4 regions of the Serratia sp. BNK-23 genome follow, and region 4 is predicted to be linked to each of the others. Evidence: predicted binding sites of a transcription regulator. Region 4 holds the regulator's gene; each other region holds the start of a gene.

Region 1 (2,200 bases), 1.9 Mb from region 4:
TCAGTGCGCGAGAAACCGCTCTGTTCCGCACGCTGGGGTTGGATCTCAGCAAAGACACTTACTTTAAATACCACGATATCGTCAGCAAATTGCTCAACGATCCGCAGCAGCGTTTTCGCGAACACTGGGATGACGACGCCAAAGTGCCATACCTGACGCTGCAATCCGCCGAAGGCAAACCGCTGTTCGCCATCTCCTACGAGAACCCGCGTTCGGTGGCTATCAAAGCCGAGTACATCAAAAGCCAGGGATTGGGGGGAGCGATGTTCTGGGAGTACGGCGCGGACGACAATAACCGGCTGGCGCAACAGCTGGCGGAGTCGCTGGGAATAAAAGGCGAGAAACGGTAAATCGACGGGGGCGATGCGACATCGCCCCGCTTTAGGGACAGCTTACTGCGGTTTAAGTTTGACCAGCGGCTCGGCAACAAACTGCTGCTTCAGTTCTTGCTTGCTCTTCATCACGATCTGCCCGTCGGTGCCGATGCTCATGTGCTGCGGATCGACGTTGTTCATCGACTGCCACAGCATCACCGCCTGCAGGCTGTTTTCCTTCTGCTCAGGCGTCAGCGCCACGCCGTCCGGCCACTTGCCCAGCTCAACCGCCTGCACCAGGCGCTGGTATATCTCGGGCGTCATCGCCGCAATCAGATCTTTCACGTCCATCAGAGCCCTTCTCGCTTACAGATGAATAATTAGCTGAATCGATTTTGTTGATTAAATTACCACTTAACCAGCCGTTTGGTCGCCATTTTCGCCATCGGTGAAACTCAGCGAGGCGGAGTTGACGCAGTAGCGGTCGCCAGTCGGCTGCGGGCCATCAGGGAAAACGTGCCCCAGATGCGCGTCGCAGTGGCCGCAGCGGATTTCAACACGATGCATATTATGTGAATTATCATCAAGATAACGGATTGCATCGGCGGAAACCGGCTCATAAAAGCTCGGCCAGCCGCAGCCGGAATCGTATTTGGTTTCGGAATAGAACAGCGGCTGGTTACAGCACAGGCAATGGTACACGCCCTCGCGCTTGTTGTGCAGCAATTTGCCGCTGAACGGCGCTTCGGTGCCACGCTGTTGCGTCACATAACGTTGGATTTCATTCAGTTCCGTGACCGGATGACCGGGGGTTGTCTCTTTAGCCATTTGTGCTTATCTCTGAATGTGGATAATGTCAACGAAAACAATGATTAATAATAACAAAAAATTAACACCGCTGCAGGGGTTTTTGGCCTAAACTGTAGCCCATAAAGGCCACGTCACGATGATATGTGATAACGATCACACATCTTGCGTATGCTGACTTTATACTTGGCGGCTTGTCCCCATATAACGGATGAGGCCGAGCGCAAATGGACTGTGCAATAAGCGTGCAAAACCACCCTTCCGGTTTGACTTGCCGCAAGTATTGACACGATTCCGCTTGACGCTGGGTAAGGTTTTTGTAATTTTACAACCAACCTTTTATTCACTAACAAATAGCTGGTGGAATATATGACTATCAAAGTAGGTATCAACGGTTTTGGCCGTATCGGTCGCATTGTTTTCCGTGCTGCTCAAGAGCGTTCTGACATCGAGATCGTTGCAATCAACGACCTGTTGGACGCAGAGTACATGGCTTACATGCTGAAGTATGACTCTACTCACGGCCGTTTCAACGGTACGGTAGAAGTTAAAGACGGCCACCTGGTTGTTAATGGCAAAACCATCCGTGTTACCGCAGAGAAAGACCCGGCTAACCTGAAGTGGAACGAAGTGGGTGTTGATGTGGTTGCTGAAGCGACCGGTATCTTCCTGACCGACGAAACCGCGCGTAAACACATCACCGCCGGCGCTAAAAAAGTGGTTCTGACTGGCCCATCCAAAGATGCGACCCCAATGTTCGTTCGCGGCGCCAACTTTGACAAATATGCCGGCCAGGACATCGTGTCCAACGCCTCTTGCACCACCAACTGCCTGGCGCCACTGGCTAAAGTCATCAACGACAACTTCGGTATCGTTGAAGGCCTGATGACCACCGTTCACGCCACCACCGCTACTCAAAAAACCGTTGATGGCCCGTCTCACAAAGACTGGCGCGGCGGCCGCGGCGCATCCCAGAACATCATCCCTTCTTCTACCGGCGCAGCGAAAGCGGTTGGCGTGGTTCTGCCAGAGCTGAAAGGCAAACTGACCGGCATGGCGTTCCGCGTACCGACCCCTAA
Region 2 (2,200 bases), 2.0 Mb from region 4:
GTGCTCACACTGTGCTGGAAATACCTGAGGGCCCTGCTCCTTATCTACCTGTGTCTGTTCGTCGGCAACGCGGTGGCGGCGCTGCTGCCGTTCGCCATTCCCGGCAGCATCATTGGCATGCTGCTGCTGTTCGCCCTGCTCTCTACCCAGATTATGCCGGCCAAATGGGTTAAACCCGGCTGCCATTTGCTGATCCGCTATATGGTGCTGCTGTTCGTGCCGATCGGCGTCGGGGTGATGAAATACTACGACCAGATCGTCGCGCATCTGGGCCCGCTGGTTATCTCTTGCCTCATCAGCACGCTGATGGTGTTGGTGGTGGTCGGCTATACCTCACACTATTTTCATCGCGAGCGCCGCATCGCCGGCAAGCCCGACGACACGGAGGGCAATTCATGATCCATGAAATCTGGTGGTCGTTGCCGCTGACGCTGGCGGTCTATTTCGCCGCGCGCTGGCTGGCGCGCAAGCTGAATATGCCGCTGCTCAACCCGCTGCTGGTGTCCATGGCGGTGATCATCCCGCTGCTGCTGCTCACCGGTATTCCCTATGAACGCTACTTTCAGGGCAGCAAAATCCTCAACGATCTGCTGCAGCCGGCGGTCGTCGCGCTGGCCTTCCCGCTCTATGAGCAGCTGCACCAGATCCGCGCGCGCTGGAAGTCGATTATCGCGGTGTGCTTCATCGGCAGCCTGACCGCCATGATCAGCGGCGGCGCCATCGCCCTGTGGCTGGGCGCCACGCCGGAAATCGCCGCCTCTATCCTGCCGAAATCGGTCACTACGCCGATCGCCATGGCCGTCGCGGACTCGCTCGGCGGCATTCCGGCGATCAGCGCAGTCTGCGTCATTTTCGTCGGTATCCTCGGCGCCGTGTTCGGCCATACGTTGTTCAACCTGTTGAAAATCACCACCCACTCGGCGCGCGGCCTGGCGATGGGCACGGCATCCCACGCGCTGGGCACCGCACGCTGCGCCGAGATGGACTACCAGGAAGGCGCTTTCGGCTCGCTGGCGTTGGTGATCTGCGGCATCATCACCTCGCTGCTGGCACCGTTCCTGTTCCCGGTGCTGCTGCGCCTGTTCGGCTGAACAGGGTGAAACTTGCGATACATCTCGCATTTATGTATTTCATTGCATTAATTTCATCAATTAAGAGACATTAATCACACTTTAATGTCTCTGGCCTGCCTAGAATGTTATCCCGTTAACCCGTAGAGAGACTTTCTATGCATCCGCGTTTTCACACCGCTTTCAGCGCACTGCCCGCGACACTGCAATCCGCCCTGCGGCCTTATCTGGACGCGCCAGACTTTCCGGCGATGTTCACGGCCGAGCAAGCGGCGGCGATCCGCACAGGCTGCGGGCTGGACGATGATGCGCTGGCATTCGCGCTGCTGCCGCTGGCGGCGGCCTGCTCGTTAACCCCGATATCGCACTTTCACGTCGGCGCCATCGCGCGCGGGCAAAGCGGCAACCTCTATTTCGGCGCCAATATGGAGTTCAGCGGCGCGCCGCTGCAGCAAACCGTGCATGCAGAGCAGTGCGCGGTTACCCATGCCTGGCTGCGCGGCGAAAAAGCGCTGGCTTCGGTCACCGTCAACTACACGCCGTGCGGCCATTGCCGCCAGTTTATGAATGAACTGAACAGCGGTGGCGAGCTGCAGATCCGTCTGCCGGGCCGCGCGCCGGCCACGCTGGCGGACTATCTGCCGGACGCCTTCGGCCCGAAAGATCTGGATATCGCTTCGCTGCTGATGGACAAGGTCGATCACGGCCACCGGCTGGCGCTGGACGATGCGCTGGCGCAGGCGGCGCTGGCGGCGGCCAATCAGAGCCATGCTCCGTACAGCAACGCCCACAGCGGCGTAGCGCTGGAAACGCAGGACGGCAGCCTCTACGCCGGCCGCTATGCGGAAAACGCCGCTTTCAACCCGAGCCTGCCACCGCTACAGGCTGCGCTGATCCTGCTGAACCTCTCCGGCGGCGACTGCCAGAACATTCGCCGCGCTGTGCTGGCCGAACCGCAGAAGGCGATCCTCAGCCAGTGGGACGCCACCCGCGCCACCCTGGCGGCGCTGGGCTGCCAGAACGTCAGCCGCGCCGCCTTCTAAGCGCCACGGCGGGGCCATCCGGTTCCGCCGTTAACAGCCCCGCCCGCCAAATACAATGCCCCGACGCCGCCAGAGACACTTTCTTTA
Region 3 (2,200 bases), 330 kb from region 4:
CCGGCCTTGCGCGGCGCGGCGCCGTACAGGATCTTCATCAATTCGGTGCGCCCGGCGCCCATCAGCCCGGCCACGCCGAGGATCTCGCCGCGGTACAGCGTAAAGCTGACGTCTTCAACGCCGGGGCCGGAAAGATGACTGACTTCCAGCCGCTTTTCACCACGCGGCAAATCCAGGCGCGGATATTGTTCTTCCAGCTTGCGGCCGACCATCATCTCAATCAGCGAATCTTCCTGCAGCTCGCTCACCGGCCGCTCGGCGATAAACTGCCCGTCGCGGAACACGGTCACGTCGTCGCAGATTTCAAAGATCTCTTTCAGACGGTGCGAGATATAGACGATGCCGCGCCCTTCGGCCTTCAGCTCATTGATCACCTTGAACAGCGAGGCGGTTTCGGTGTCGGTCAGCGCATCGGTCGGTTCGTCCATGATGATCACTTTCGATTCGAAGCTCAGCACCTTGGCAATCTCCACCATCTGCTGATCGCCGATCGACAGCTCGCCCACCAGCCGGTGGCTGCTGTAGCGCAGATTGAGGCGCGCCAGCAAGCGATCGGCCTCGGCGTACATGCGCTTCCAGTCAATGCGGCCGAAACGGTTGACGAACTCGCGGCCGAGGAAGATGTTTTCCGCAATCGTCAGCTGCGGGATCAGGTTCAGCTCCTGATGAATAATGCCGATGCCCGCTTCCTGCGAATCCTTTGGCCCGTTGAACGCCACCTCTTTACCGAGAAAATACTGGCTGCCGGCGTCTTTCTGGTAGATGCCGGTCAGCACTTTCATCATGGTGGACTTCCCGGCGCCGTTTTCCCCCACCAGCGCCATCACCTTGCCGGGATAAACGCTGAGGGCAGCGCCGGAAAGCGCCTTCACGCCGGGAAAGGCTTTATCAATCCCTTTCAGTTGCAGTAAAGGTTGCATAAACGCCTCAGAAAGTTACGCCGGCGCACAGGATCACGTTCGCGTAAGGCGAACACTCCCCGCTGCGGATCACCGCCCGGCTGTGCTCGGTTTGCGCTTTAAACGCCTGATGGCTGATATAGCGCACGCTGATGGTATTGCCCTGGCGTTGGCCCAGTGCGGTCAGTTCAGCCAACAGAGCCTCGTGGAGCGACGGATTCTGTTTCACGATCTCTTCCGCCAGAATGGCGCTTTCTACCTGCATCTCTTGCGTGACCGCCGCGAACACCTGCATGAAGGTCGGCACGCCCTGCGTCAACGCCAGATCGATGCGCTGCGTCGCCGCCGGTATCGGCAGGCCCGCATCGCACAGGGTGAGCTGGTCGGTATGCCCCAGCCGGGCAATCACGGCAGACACGTCAGAATTCAGTAATACGCCTTTTTTCATCTTCTCACTCCGCTAGCGAAACGTTTCGCTCTTTGGGGGAGTTTAAAAAAACGGCAGGGGAAGGCAACCGGGACAATGCAGAAGTGTGATCGTTATCGAAACGTTTCGTTCGCGCACGGAGAAAGCGCAAACAAAAGGGGCTCAGCCATGCTGAGCCCCTGTCAGGCGGATTAGATCTCGACCTGCGTACCGAGTTCGATGACCCGGTTCGGCGGGATTTCGAACTGATCCGGCGCGCGCAGGGCATTGCGGCTCAGGGCGACGAACAGTTTGCCGCGCAGGTAGAGGTACCACGGCCGCTTGGTGAGGATCAGCGATTCATGGGACATGAAGAACGACGTCTCCGACATGCGGCACGGCAACCCTTCCAGCCCGCAGCGGTGGAACACCTCCTCGACGTTCGGCGTTTCGCGCCAGCCGTAGCTGGCCACCACCCGCCAGAAGGTCGGCGACAGCTGCTCGATGGTCACCCGGCGCACGTTGTGCACGTAAGGCGCATCCTCGGTGCGCAGCGTCAGCAGCACCACGCGCTCGTGCAGCACCTTGTTGTGCTTCAGGTTGTGCAACAGCGCAAAAGGAATGACGTTGGTGGCGCGCGACAAGAAGACCGCGGTGCCCGGCACCCGTACCGGCGGCGATTTCTCCAGCGAGGCAATCATCGCCTCCAGCGAGTTGCCGTGCTCATGCAGACGACGCAACAGGCGGAAACGCTCGCTCTTCCAGGTAGTCATAATGATGAACATCACCAGCGCCAGGGTCAGCGGTAACCAGCCGCCGGAGAACAGCTTCAGGGCGTTGGCAGAGAACATCGGCACGTCGATGATCAGCAAGATGGTTACGATGCCGATCGCCA
Region 4 (2,200 bases):
ACGGTTGCTGGAAGGCAAGAAGATCGAATAAATGCGTTGAGCGCGGCGCCGGCCGCGCTCCGCCTCGATTACGCCGGTTGGCGGATCTCGAAGCTGTGGGTTACCGTGGCGGCCTTGTTGAGCATCAGCGCCACCGAGCAGTATTTCTCCGCCGACAGGTTCACCGCACGTTCGACGATCTTGTCGGTCAGATCCTGGCCGGTCACGATGAAGTGCAGGTTGATATGGGTGAACAACCGCGGGGCTTCTTCGCGGCGCTCGGAGGTCAGCTTCACCTCGCAGTCGCGCACGTCGTTGCGCCCCTTTTGCAAGATGGATACCACGTCGATCGCGCTGCAGCCGCCCACCGACATCAGCACCATCTCCATCGGGCTGGGCGCTTTATCACCGGCGTTGCCGTCCATCAGCACCTGGTGGCCGGAGGCCGATTCACCCAAAAACGTTAACCCTTCCACCCACTTAACTCTTGCCTGCATTCTGGTCACTCCGGTTGATTTCTTAAAATCAGAGTACGCTTTCGCATAGAAACAGGCAACGTAACCTGATGCTAATCATGCTGAAGCGAGACAACACGAGACACCCGCCTTACTCTGTGCTACAAACAGAGCCGCAATAAATCTTTCCGGGACACTGCATTTCAGGGAAACGCCCAGAGAAAGGCTCCTTTACCGGTATGTTAACAGAATGTAGCTTGCAGCGCTTACGGCAAGTTAATATGCTAGAGCGACAGCGTATTTTTATGACACGCCTCAAAACTTGCCGGTAGCCCTCGCTCATGACTGCGGCTACAGGCGGGTTTTACAGGGAACTCTGACCCCTGTGACACAAGGCAGCGATAACAACAGAGGATAACAGCGAATGGTTCTCGGCAAACCGCAAACAGACCCTACTCTCGAATGGTTCCTGTCTCATTGCCATATCCACAAATATCCATCGAAGAGTACGCTGATTCACCAAGGTGAAAAGGCCGAAACGCTTTACTACATCGTGAAAGGCTCCGTCGCGGTGCTGATCAAGGATGAAGAAGGTAAAGAGATGATCCTGTCCTACCTCAACCAGGGGGATTTCATCGGCGAGCTCGGATTGTTCGAAGAAGGCCAGGAGCGCAGCGCCTGGGTTCGCGCGAAAACCGCCTGTGAAGTGGCCGAAATTTCCTACAAGAAATTCCGCCAGCTGATCCAGGTGAATCCGGACATTCTGATGCGTCTGTCCGCCCAAATGGCGAGCCGCCTGCAGGTCACCTCCGAAAAAGTGGGCAACCTCGCCTTCCTGGACGTGACCGGCCGCATCGCGCAAACCCTGCTGAATCTGGCGAAGCAACCTGACGCCATGACTCACCCGGACGGCATGCAGATCAAGATCACCCGTCAGGAGATCGGCCAGATCGTCGGCTGCTCGCGTGAAACCGTTGGCCGTATTCTGAAAATGCTGGAAGATCAAAACCTGATTTCCGCCCACGGCAAAACCATTGTCGTCTACGGCACCCGTTAATCCCCGAAGAAACGGCGCAGTCTGCGCCGTTTTTTTATCTGCTCTCTGCCATGTGGCGCCGCCTGATCTACCACCCGGAAATCAACTACGCACTGCGACAAACGCTGGTGTTGTGCCTGCCGGTGCTGTTCGGCTTATTAATTGGCCAGCTGCAGCTCGGCCTGATGTTCTCTCTGGTGCCCGCCTGCTGCAATATCGCCGGTCTGGACACGCCGCATAAGCGCTTCTTTAAACGGCTGATCGTCGGCGGCTCGCTGTTCGCCTTCAGCAGTGTGCTGCTGCAACAGGCACTGCTGTGGCACGTGCCGCTGCCGGCGCTGATGCTGGGCCTGGCGCTGCTGCTTGGCGTCACCGGCGAAATCAGCCCGCTGCACGCCCGGCTGTTGCCAGCGGCGCTGGTGGCCGCCATTTTCGCCCTCAGCACGGCCGGCACGGTACCCCTCTGGCAGGCGCCACTGCTGTACGCGATCGGCACCGTCTGGTACGGCTTATTCACCTGGTTCTGGTTCAAGCTGTGGAAAGAACAGCCAATGCGCGAGACTCTCAGCCAGCTCTATCTGGAGCTGGCTGACTATTTCGAAGCCAAATACTCGTTGCTGACCCAGCACACCGATCCGCAAACCGCGCTGCCGCCGCTGCTGGTACGCCAACAAAAGGTGATGGATCTGATCAGCCTTTTATACCAACAGCTCAATTTCCTGCCGCACGC

What was found. The regulator CRP, encoded in region 4, controls carbon source genes, mostly activating them, when cyclic AMP is high. The targets are predictions, from matches to a motif close to ATGTGANNNNNNTCACAT.
Region 1: the regulator CRP is predicted to act here: its motif matches at 1,266-1,283, upstream of msrB (peptide-methionine (R)-S-oxide reductase MsrB).
Region 2: the regulator CRP is predicted to act here: its motif matches at 1,154-1,171, upstream of cdd (cytidine deaminase).
Region 3: the regulator CRP is predicted to act here: its motif matches at 1,431-1,448, upstream of rbsD (D-ribose pyranase).

The regions. Positions count from the first base shown of each region.
Region 1 covers NZ_CP179900.1:2,148,056-2,150,255, reverse strand. Annotated here, with positions in the region: gene ACMGF9_RS10185 (glycoside hydrolase family 18 protein) at 1-350, shown strand, start outside; gene ACMGF9_RS10180 (YeaC family protein) at 393-665, opposite strand; gene msrB (peptide-methionine (R)-S-oxide reductase MsrB) at 729-1,142, opposite strand; gene gapA (glyceraldehyde-3-phosphate dehydrogenase) at 1,491-2,200, shown strand, end outside.
Region 2 covers NZ_CP179900.1:3,354,408-3,356,607, forward strand. Annotated here, with positions in the region: gene ACMGF9_RS15905 (CidA/LrgA family protein) at 1-399, shown strand, start outside; gene ACMGF9_RS15910 (CidB/LrgB family autolysis modulator) at 396-1,091, shown strand; gene cdd (cytidine deaminase) at 1,229-2,113, shown strand.
Region 3 covers NZ_CP179900.1:4,998,775-5,000,974, reverse strand. Annotated here, with positions in the region: gene rbsA (ribose ABC transporter ATP-binding protein RbsA) at 1-920, opposite strand, end outside; gene rbsD (D-ribose pyranase) at 928-1,347, opposite strand; gene kup (low affinity potassium transporter Kup) at 1,518-2,200, opposite strand, start outside.
Region 4 covers NZ_CP179900.1:198,346-200,545, reverse strand. Annotated here, with positions in the region: gene ACMGF9_RS00875 (phosphoribulokinase) at 1-31, shown strand, start outside; gene ACMGF9_RS00870 (OsmC family protein) at 69-476, opposite strand; gene crp (cAMP-activated global transcriptional regulator CRP) at 859-1,491, shown strand; gene ACMGF9_RS00860 (YccS/YhfK family putative transporter) at 1,542-2,200, shown strand, end outside.